One region of the Streptomyces sp. CA-210063 genome, then DNA from elsewhere that is predicted to be linked to it. Evidence: riboswitches for the same ligand, from Rfam matches in the RefSeq annotation. Region 1 holds a riboswitch; the other holds the start of a gene.
The links. Region 1 has a riboswitch for cobalamin ahead of JIX56_RS36235 (cobalamin biosynthesis protein). Riboswitches for the same ligand answer to the same signal wherever they lie in the genome.
Positions count from the first base shown of each region.

Region 1 (4,655 bases):
GCCCGGTACAACTCCGCGGGGGCGGGAGAACTGCCCGCGGGGTGGAAGTTCTGGACGATCTGGCAGTACGACAACGGCAGCGGGCGCCTGCCGGGTGACCAGAATCTCTTCAACGGGTCCATGGGCCGGCTGAAGGAGTTCGCCAAGGGGTAGCGGACCTCGGTATTCCACCTCAGTTCGAACACGGGGGCTGTCGCTCCGCCGGGCTCGCCGCCTGCGTCGGCGCACAGGCGGAGCGGCGGCACCTCATTCACTACACCCGCAAGCCTGTCCTAGTTCATCTTCCGTTCATCCAGGTTGCCTACGGTCCACGTGCCACTGACGTCCAAAAGAAGCCCGGGTAAATGGAAAACTTCTCGCTGATCCTCGCGATCGTAGTGATCACTGCGCTCGCGTTCGATTTTACGAACGGTTTCCACGACACCGCCAACGCGATGGCCACCACCATCTCGACCGGCGCCATGAAGCCCAAGGTCGCGGTCGCCATGTCCGCCGTGCTCAACCTTGTCGGCGCGTTCCTTTCCATAGAGGTCGCCAACACCATCTCCAAGGGGCTCGTCGACGAGTCCGGCATACAGCCAGAGGTCATATTCGCGGCGCTCGTCGGCGCCATCCTCTGGAACCTGCTGACCTGGCTCGTCGGGCTCCCCTCCAGTTCCTCGCACGCCCTGATGGGCGGTCTCATCGGCGCCACCATCGCCTCGGCCGGCGCGGGCGCGGTGCACGGTGACGTCCTCGTCACCAAGGTGCTGATCCCCGCCGTCGCGGCCCCGCTGGTCGCCGGCATCGCGGCGATGTTCGCCACCCGGCTGACGTACGGGCTCGGGAAGCACACGAGCGAGAAGGCCTCCGGCAAGGGCTACCGCGCCGGTCAGATCGCCTCCGCGGGCCTGGTCTCGCTGGCCCACGGTACGAACGACGCCCAGAAGACGATGGGCATCATCACCCTGGCCCTGGTCGCCGGCGGCGCCCTCGCACCCGACTCCGACCCGCCGGTGTGGGTCATCGTCTCCGCCGGTATGGCCATCGCGCTCGGCACCTACCTGGGCGGCTGGCGCATCATCCGCACGATGGGCAAGGGTCTGACCGACCTCCAGCCGCAGCAGGGCTTCGCCGCCCAGACCAGCGCGGCCACGGTCATCCTGGCCTCCTCGCACCTCGGCTTCTCCCTCTCCACCACGCACTCGGTCTCCGGTGCCGTGATGGGCGCGGGCCTCGGCCGCAAGGGCGGTGTGGTCCGCTGGTCGACCGCGACCCGGATGTTCGTCGCCTGGGGGCTGACCCTGCCGGCCGCCGCGCTGGTCGCCGCGCTCGCCGAGTGGGTCACGTCCTTCGGCACCTGGGGCACGGCCGTCGTCGCGGTCTTCCTCATCGCCTCCAGCGCCGCCATCTGGGTGCTCTCGCGCCGCGAGGTGGTCGACCACACCAATGTGAACGACGCCGAGGAGACGCCCGGAGTGGTGACCACGGCGATGGCAGCGGTGACGCCGCCGGCCGGCCCGGTGGTCGCGGACCTCACGGCGACCATTCCGGCCCCCGCGGCCGCGACCGCCGCCGAGACCACGGCCTCGACGAACCCGCCCACGCCGACGCCCGCCGTCTGAGCCCCGCGACTCCCTGAGGAAGATCACCACCATGCACATCGACTGGGCAGCCCTCGGCTCCGTCTTCGGAGTCAGCCTCGTGGTCACCGTGGCCCTCGTCGGCCTCTTCACCCTGGGCATCGTCGGCCTCTCCAAGCGGGAGGAAGCGTCAACCCGGGGCGACTCGGTGGCGCTCGCGACCACCGGGGCGTACGTGTGCTTCGCGCTGTGCGCGGCGGCCGTGGCGTACGGAATTTCCCTGATCATGACCTGAGACCGGAAACCCCACGTCAGCGGTGGTGCGGGCGCTGGGGCCGAGCCTCCCCCAGCGCCCGGTTCAGGACCCGGAGCCGTTCCGTGACCGGGGTCGGCCCCCACCACAGGCCGGCCCCGGCGGCGCCGAGTACGGTCACCACCAGCCAGACGAGACCGTGTATTTCACCACTCGGTACGAGAAGCGCGGCCAAGGCGCCCACCCCCGACGGAAAGCACCCCCAACTTCACGATCCGCCCGCTCCGCCGATTCGGGCGTCTGACGGGATTTCAGCGGGTGTGGGGCTCAGCACACCGTTCCACCGCAGGTCAACAGCAAGTTGACGGGTCTTCCAAGGGCGTGGTGGACTGCCGGGGCCATGTACGACGGCAGGAGAGGAAGCCGGTGCGATTCCGGCGCGGTCCCGCCACTGTCACCGGGGAAGAACCATCCCGGGAGCCAGGAACTCTCGCCGTCGGTCTCGTCGAACCAGGGCGTGGACACCCTGAGTGAGGACATATCGCCATGCGCGGCTGCCACTTGAGTTTCAGCACCTGGTCCCTGCCCGACCCCGCGATCGGCTGAACCCGTGCGTGCCGATCGCGTCTTCGCGTGCGGCGCCGCCGCCGGGCTCCTCGGTGATCTGCTGCTCGGTGATCCGCGCCGGGGGCATCCGGTCGCCGCGTTCGGGCGGGCGGCGGGTGCCGTGGAGCGGGTGCTGTGGCGGGACCACCGGGGGTGGGGCGCGCTGCACACCGTCGTGTGCGCCGGTGGCGCTGCGGCGCTCGGTGCCGTCGCCGCGTCCGCCGTACGGCCGTCGCGTGCCGCCTCCGTGGCGTTGACCGGTGCCGCCACCTGGGCCGTCGTCGGGGGGACTTCGCTCGTGCGGGAGGCCCGGGCCGTGGGGCGGTTCCTCGAAGCCGGGGACATCGAGGGCGCGCGGGCCCGGCTGCCTCATCTGTGCGGGCGGGACCCTCAGGCGCTCGACTCGGACGGGATCGCGCGGGCTGTCGTGGAGTCCGTCGCCGAGAACACGTCGGACGCGGTGGTGGGGGCGCTCGTGTGGGGCGCCGTCGGTGGGGTGCCGGGGCTTGTGGGGTTCCGGGCCGTCAACACGCTGGATGCCATGGTCGGGCACAAGTCGTCGCGTTATCGGCGGTACGGGTGGGCTTCGGCTCGGCTGGACGATGTGGCGGGGTGGCCCGGGGCTCGGCTCACCGCGGTGTTGGCCGCGGCCGCGGGTGGGGATACGCGGGGGGCCGTTCGGGCTTGGCGGGCGGATGCGGGGAAGCATCCGAGTCCCAATGCGGGGCCTGTGGAGGCGTCGTTCGCGGGGGCGCTCGGTGTGCGGTTGGGGGGCACGTTGTCGTATGGGGGGCGGGTTGAGCATCGGCCTGTGCTGAATGGGGAGGGGCGGGCCGTGGCCGTGGGGGACATCGAGCGGGCTGCTCGGTTGTCCCGGCGGGTGAGTTGGCTGGCGTTGGGGGTCAGTGCGGGTGCGGCGGTGCTGCGGGGGCGGTTCGCGAAGCCGGCGGAGGGGGACTCATGAGCGGCAGTCGTTCCACCGGCGGTGGACTGCTCGTCGCCGGGACCACCTCCGATGCCGGGAAGAGTGTCGTCACCGCCGGGATCTGTCGGTGGCTGGTGCGGCGGGGGGTCAAGGTCGCGCCGTTCAAGGCGCAGAACATGTCGCTGAACTCCTTCGTGACGAGGGAAGGCGCCGAGATCGGGCGGGCGCAGGCGATGCAGGCGCAGGCTTGTCGGGTCGAGCCGACGGCGTTGATGAATCCCGTGCTGCTGAAGCCGGGGGGCGACCAGAGCAGTCAGGTCGTGCTCATGGGCAAACCGGTGGGCGAGATGAGCGCGCGTGGGTATCACGGCGGGCGGCAGCAGCGGCTGCTCGGGACCGTGCTGGACTGTCTCGCCGAGTTGCGGGGCACGTATGACGCGGTGATCTGTGAGGGGGCGGGCAGTCCTGCCGAGATCAATCTCCGGCGGACCGACATCGTCAACATGGGGATCGCCCGGAATGCCGGGCTTCCCGTGCTCGTCGTGGGCGACATCGATCGTGGTGGGGTTTTCGCGTCCTTCTTCGGGACCCTCGCGCTGCTGTCCCCCGAGGACCAGGCGCTCATCGCCGGGTTCCTCGTCAACAAGTTCCGGGGGGACGTCTCCCTGCTGGAGCCGGGGCTCGACATGCTGCACGGGCTCACCGGGCGGCACACGTACGGCGTGCTGCCCTTCCGGCACGGGCTCGGGATCGACGAGGAGGACGGACTTCGGGTCTCGCTGCGGGGGACGGTCCGGGAGTCGAATGTCGCGCCGCCCGTCGGGGAGGACGTGCTGCGGGTCGCGGTGTGCGCGATTCCGCTGATGTCCAACTTCACCGATGTGGACGCGCTCGCCGCCGAACCCGGTGTCGTCGTCCGGTTCGTGGACCGGGCCGAGGAGCTGGCCGACGCCGACCTCGTCGTCGTGCCGGGGACCCGGGGGACGGTCAGGGCGCTGGAGTGGCTGCGGGAGCGGGGGCTCGCCGACGCCCTCCTGCGCAGGGCCGCGGAGGGGCGGCCGACTCTCGGCATCTGCGGTGGGTTCCAGGTGCTCGGCGAGCACATCGAGGACGAGGTCGAGAGCCGCCGAGGCCATGTCGAAGGGCTCGGACTCCTTCCCGTCCGCGTGCGGTTCGCGCGGGAGAAGACGCTGACGCGGCCCGTCGGGGAGGCCCTCGGGGAGCGGGTCGACGGCTACGAGATCCATCACGGGGTCGCCGAAGTCGTCGGCGGTGACCCCTTCTTGGACGGGTGCCGGGTCGGGCAGAC
Region 1 covers NZ_CP102512.1:8,297,135-8,301,789, reverse strand. The annotation lists gene JIX56_RS36255 (lysozyme) at 1-153, shown strand, start outside; gene JIX56_RS36250 (inorganic phosphate transporter) at 345-1,604, shown strand; gene JIX56_RS36245 (hypothetical protein) at 1,636-1,857, shown strand; gene JIX56_RS36240 (hypothetical protein) at 1,874-2,050, opposite strand; cobalamin riboswitch at 2,184-2,327, shown strand; gene JIX56_RS36235 (cobalamin biosynthesis protein) at 2,426-3,385, shown strand; gene JIX56_RS36230 (cobyric acid synthase) at 3,382-4,655, shown strand, end outside.

Region 2 (4,655 bases), 4.9 Mb from region 1:
GTGCTTGTACAGCGTCAGCACCAGGTTGTTCGCCACGATCGAGTCGCCCGTCGCGAAGAACGCGACCAGGCGGCCGATCAGGTGCTGCTCGGCTGGGGAGAGCTTCGCGAGGTCGGTGACGTCCGAGTGGAGGTCGACCTCCTCGACGGTCCAGGTGTTCTTGATCGCGTCCCGGTAGCGCTCGTAGAAGTCCGGGTAGCGCATGGGGCGGAGAGTCAGCTCGAAGCCGGGATCGAGGAGATTCTGGTTGCTGGGCATTACTGGCAGGCCTCGCAGGACTCGGGGTTTTCCAGGGAGCAGGCGAGGGCCTCTTCGGAGGTCACCTGCTGGACGGGGATGGTCTTCTCAGGCTGGGTCTGGGTCTGGGCCTGTGCCGCGCGGGCGATGCGGGTCGCCGGGCGGGAGCGCAGGTAGTACGTCGTCTTCAGGCCCGACTTCCAGGCGTACGCGTACATCGAGGAGAGCTTGCCGATGGTCGGCGTCTCCAGGAACAGGTTCAGCGACTGGGCCTGGTCCAGATACGGCGTGCGGGCGGCGGCCATGTCGATCAGGCCGCGCTGCGGGATCTCCCAGGCCGTGCGGTACAGCGCCCGTACATCGGCCGGGATCCACGTGAACTCCTGCACCGAGCCGCCCGAGTCGCGCAGCGCCTCGCGGGTGCGGGCGTCCCAGACGCCCAGCTTCTTCAGGTCTTTCACCAGGTACGAGTTGACCTGGAGGAACTCACCGGACAGGGTCTCGCGCTTGAACAGGTTGGACACCTGCGGCTCGATGCACTCGTACACCCCCGCGATGGACGCGATGGTGGCCGTGGGCGCGATCGCCAGGAGCAGGGAGTTGCGCAGGCCGGTCGACGCGATGCGCTCGCGCAGGGCCGCCCAGCGCTCCGGCCAGGTGAACTCGACGCCGTAGTGGTCGGGGTGCAGCACACCGCGGGCCGTACGGGTCTTCTCCCAGGCCGGCAGCGGGCCGCCCCGCTCGGCGAGGTCGGCGGAGGCCTCGTACGCGGCGAGCATGACGCGCTCGGCGATCCGCGTGGAGAGGGCCTTCGCCTGGGGGGAGTCGAAGGGCAGGCGCAGCTGGAAGAAGACGTCCTGCAGGCCCATCGCGCCGAGGCCGACCGGGCGCCACCTGGCGTTGGAGCGGCCCGCCTGCTCGGTCGGGTAGAAGTTGATGTCGACGACACGGTCGAGGAAGGTGACGGCGGTGCGGACGGTCTCGTCCAGCCGCTCCCAGTCCATGTCGCCCGTCGCCCGGTCGACGAACGCGCCCAGGTTCACCGAACCCAGGTTGCAGACCGCCGTCTCCCCGTCGTCCGTGACCTCCAGGATCTCCGTGCAGAGGTTGGAGGAGTGGACGACATGGCCCGGCTCGGCCGTCTGGTTGGCCGTGCGGTTGGCCGCGTCCTTGAAGGTCATCCAGCCGTTGCCGGTCTGCGCGAGGGTGCGCATCATACGGCCGTACAGATCACGGGCCGGGATGGTCTTCTTCGCCAGGCCGTTCGCCTCCGCCTCGCGGTACGCGGTGTCGAACTCCTCGCCCCACAGGTCGACCAGCTCGGGCACATCGGCCGGGGAGAACAGGGACCACTGCTCGTCGGCGTTCACCCGGCGCATGAACTCGTCCGGGATCCAGTGCGCCAGGTTCAGGTTGTGCGTACGCCGGGCGTCCTCACCGGTGTTGTCGCGCAGCTCCAGGAACTCCTCGATGTCGGAGTGCCAGGTCTCCAGGTAGACCGCGGCCGCGCCCTTGCGCCGGCCGCCCTGGTTCACGGCGGCCACCGAGGCGTCCAGGGTCTTCAGGAATGGCACGATGCCGTTGGAGTGCCCGTTGGTGCCCCGGATCAGCGAACCGCGCGAGCGGATGCGGGAGTACGACAGACCGATGCCGCCGGCGTGCTTCGAGAGGCGGGCCACCTGGTGGTAGCGGTCGTAGATGGAGTCCAGCTCGTCCAGCGGGGAGTCGAGGAGGTAGCAGGACGACATCTGGGGGTGGCGCGTGCCGGAGTTGAAGAGGGTGGGGGAGGAGGGGAGGTAGTCGAGGCGGCTCATGAGCCTGTAGAGCGCGGCGACTTCGTCGACGGCACGGACGGTGTCGTCCTCGGCGAGGCCGGCGGCGACGCGCAGCATGAAGTGCTGGGGCGTCTCGATGACCTTGCGGGTGATCGGGTGCCGGAGCAGATAGCGGCTGTGCAGGGTGCGCAGGCCGAAGTAGCCGAAGCGGTCGTCGCCGGCCGGGTCGATCAGGGCGTCGAGACGCCCGGCGTGGACACGCGTGAACTCCGCCGTGCGGTCGGCGACGAGGCCTTCACGGTGGCCCACCGCGATGGACTCTGTGAACGTCGTGACGCCCTGCGAGGCGGCCTCGGCGCGGATGCCGATGGCCAGCAGCCGGGCGGCCAGCTTCGCATAGGCGGGGTCCTCGGAGATGAGGCCCGCGGCCGCCTCCGTGGCCAGCTCGCGCAGTTCCACGGCCATTTCGGCGGAGGCCGCACGCGAGGACCGGCCGCGCAGCGCGGCGGCGGCGACCCTGCCGGGGTCGGCGTCGGGGAGGTCGGCGGTCAGCTCGGTCAGGGTCCGCAGCAACGCGGTACCGGGACCGTCGGTCTCCGTCGCCGGGGCGGCTGAAGCCAGTTCGGCTGAAACCGGGTCGGCTGGCGCGATGGTCACGTGGGGGCTCTCCCTCGCTGAAGCAAGGGGCCTTGCGGAAGGCAGGCAGCAGCACACGAGCGCACCGGGGCGTCGCGTCCACCGGCCCATTCCACGAGGCCCGGACGTCAGGGCACCCGGACCGGACGGCCGGGCGCACTGTCGGCAGGTGTTCGGACTGAACAGGCGTGCGCGATGGAGATGAACGCACGCAAGTACACCGTTGCGGGACAGTTCCGGATTCGCACCGGATTCCCCTGCGACGACAGCGAGCATGAGCATACATCTAGTGCCGAGGCGCGGCGCCACCCCCACATGTTGTGTCGCATTCGGTTTCCCAGGGTGTCAGAGCGTCAACTCGTAGGTGATCAGCGTGAGGTCGAAGAGGTCGGGGAGGGGCTTCCAGTCGCGCTCGGGTGTGCGAGCGAAGCCCAGGCGTTCGTAGATGCGATGGGCGGCGTGCATGGTCCGCTGGGTCGACAGGACGACGCGTGCACAGCCCTCCACGGCCCGGGCGCGCTCCAGACAGGCCCGTACGAGCGCCTCGCCGGCACCCCGCCCACGCGCTTCCGGAGCGACTGCCAGCATCCGTATCTCGGCCTCTCCCGCACGGGCGATGTCGGCCATGGGGCCGCCCGCCGGGACGAAGGTCACCCCGCCGAGCACCCGGCCGTCCGCCACCGCCACGAGCACCTCGGCCGCGGCGGCCCGCTTCGCCACGTCACGCAACTCGCACAGATACTCGTCGCTCTCTCCGAAGTCCAGCAGTCCGTCGCCGAGGTAGGCCTGTGCGGTGATCTCGCCGAGCGTGGCGTACTCGTCGGGGGAGATCTGCCTGATGGTGATGTCCATGGCTCGCAGTCTGCCGCAGCGGTGGGAAAGCGGGTCCGAGGTTTTCCACAGGGGCGACGACTTGTCCGATGATCAGCCAGGTGCCGCCGCTCGGCAGCGAACCCGCTCAGCCCACCGCAGGCCACCGCGGCAGCGTCGCCACGAAGTCCTCGCTGAAGTCGCGGGTGCCCGGGCCCAGGGCGACGCGGCCGGTGGCGCGCAGGCGGGCGGTCAGGGCGGGGGACTCGGAGTAGTAGACGCGGCGGGCGGCGGCCGGGACGAACACGGTCTGGCCGCGCGTGAGTTCGCTCGCGCACTCCACGACGACGGCGCCCTCGGCGGCCTCGACGAACGCCTCGTCCCCGCAGACCCCCACGGCCAGCGGATCGTGCAGCGGGCAGGTGCCGTCTCCGCCGTGGCGGGTGTAGGCGTCCATGTAGGTGCGCATGAGCCGGGCGGCGAGGGCCGTGCCCGGGCCCGCGGCCTCCAGCGCGGCGAGGTCCGCGGGGCGGAACAGCCAGCGGTGCGAGGCGTCCAGGTCGACCATGGTGAACGGGATGCCGGAGGAGAGGACGATCTCGGCGGCGACGGGGTCGGCCCAGATGTTGAACTCGGCGACCGGGGTGAAGTTTCCCGGCACCTGGGCGGCGCCGCCCATGAACACGAACTTGCCGACGCGGCGGGCGAGGTCCGGGTCCTCCAGCAGTGCGATGGCCACGTTCGTGAGCGGGCCGGTGGCGCATACCGTCAGCTCGCCCTCGTACTCCCGGGAGAGCCGCAGCAGGGCCTGCGCGGACGATTCCGTGGGGTGCGGGGCCGACGAGTCGGGGAGGGTTTCGTGGCCGAGGCCTGCCGGGCCGTGGAAGGCGGAGGCCTCTCGGTAGGGGAGGCGGGACAGGGGGCGGCCCGCGCCTCGGTGTACCGGGACGTCGGCGTCGATGCGTAGGGCTCGGGCCAGGGCGCGGGCGTTGGTGTAGGTCGCCTCGGCGGGGAGGTTGCCGCCGACCGATGTGTAGGCCTTGAGGTCCCAGAGGCCGGTGCCGAGCAGGTACTGCAGGGCTACGGCGTCGTCGATACCGGGGTCGCTGTCCAGGACGATCGGTGTGCGGGCGGTCACATGGCCAGCGTAACCGGATGTCTTTCGCCCCCGCCGCCCCTACCCGTCCCATCCCAGGG
Region 2 covers NZ_CP102512.1:3,378,722-3,383,376, reverse strand. The annotation lists gene JIX56_RS14430 (ribonucleotide-diphosphate reductase subunit beta) at 1-258, opposite strand, end outside; gene JIX56_RS14425 (ribonucleoside-diphosphate reductase subunit alpha) at 258-2,669, opposite strand; cobalamin riboswitch at 2,796-2,930, opposite strand; gene JIX56_RS14420 (GNAT family N-acetyltransferase) at 2,994-3,500, opposite strand; gene JIX56_RS14415 (nucleoside hydrolase) at 3,607-4,596, opposite strand.
Region 2: another riboswitch for cobalamin. It lies ahead of JIX56_RS14425 (ribonucleoside-diphosphate reductase subunit alpha); the one in region 1 lies ahead of JIX56_RS36235 (cobalamin biosynthesis protein).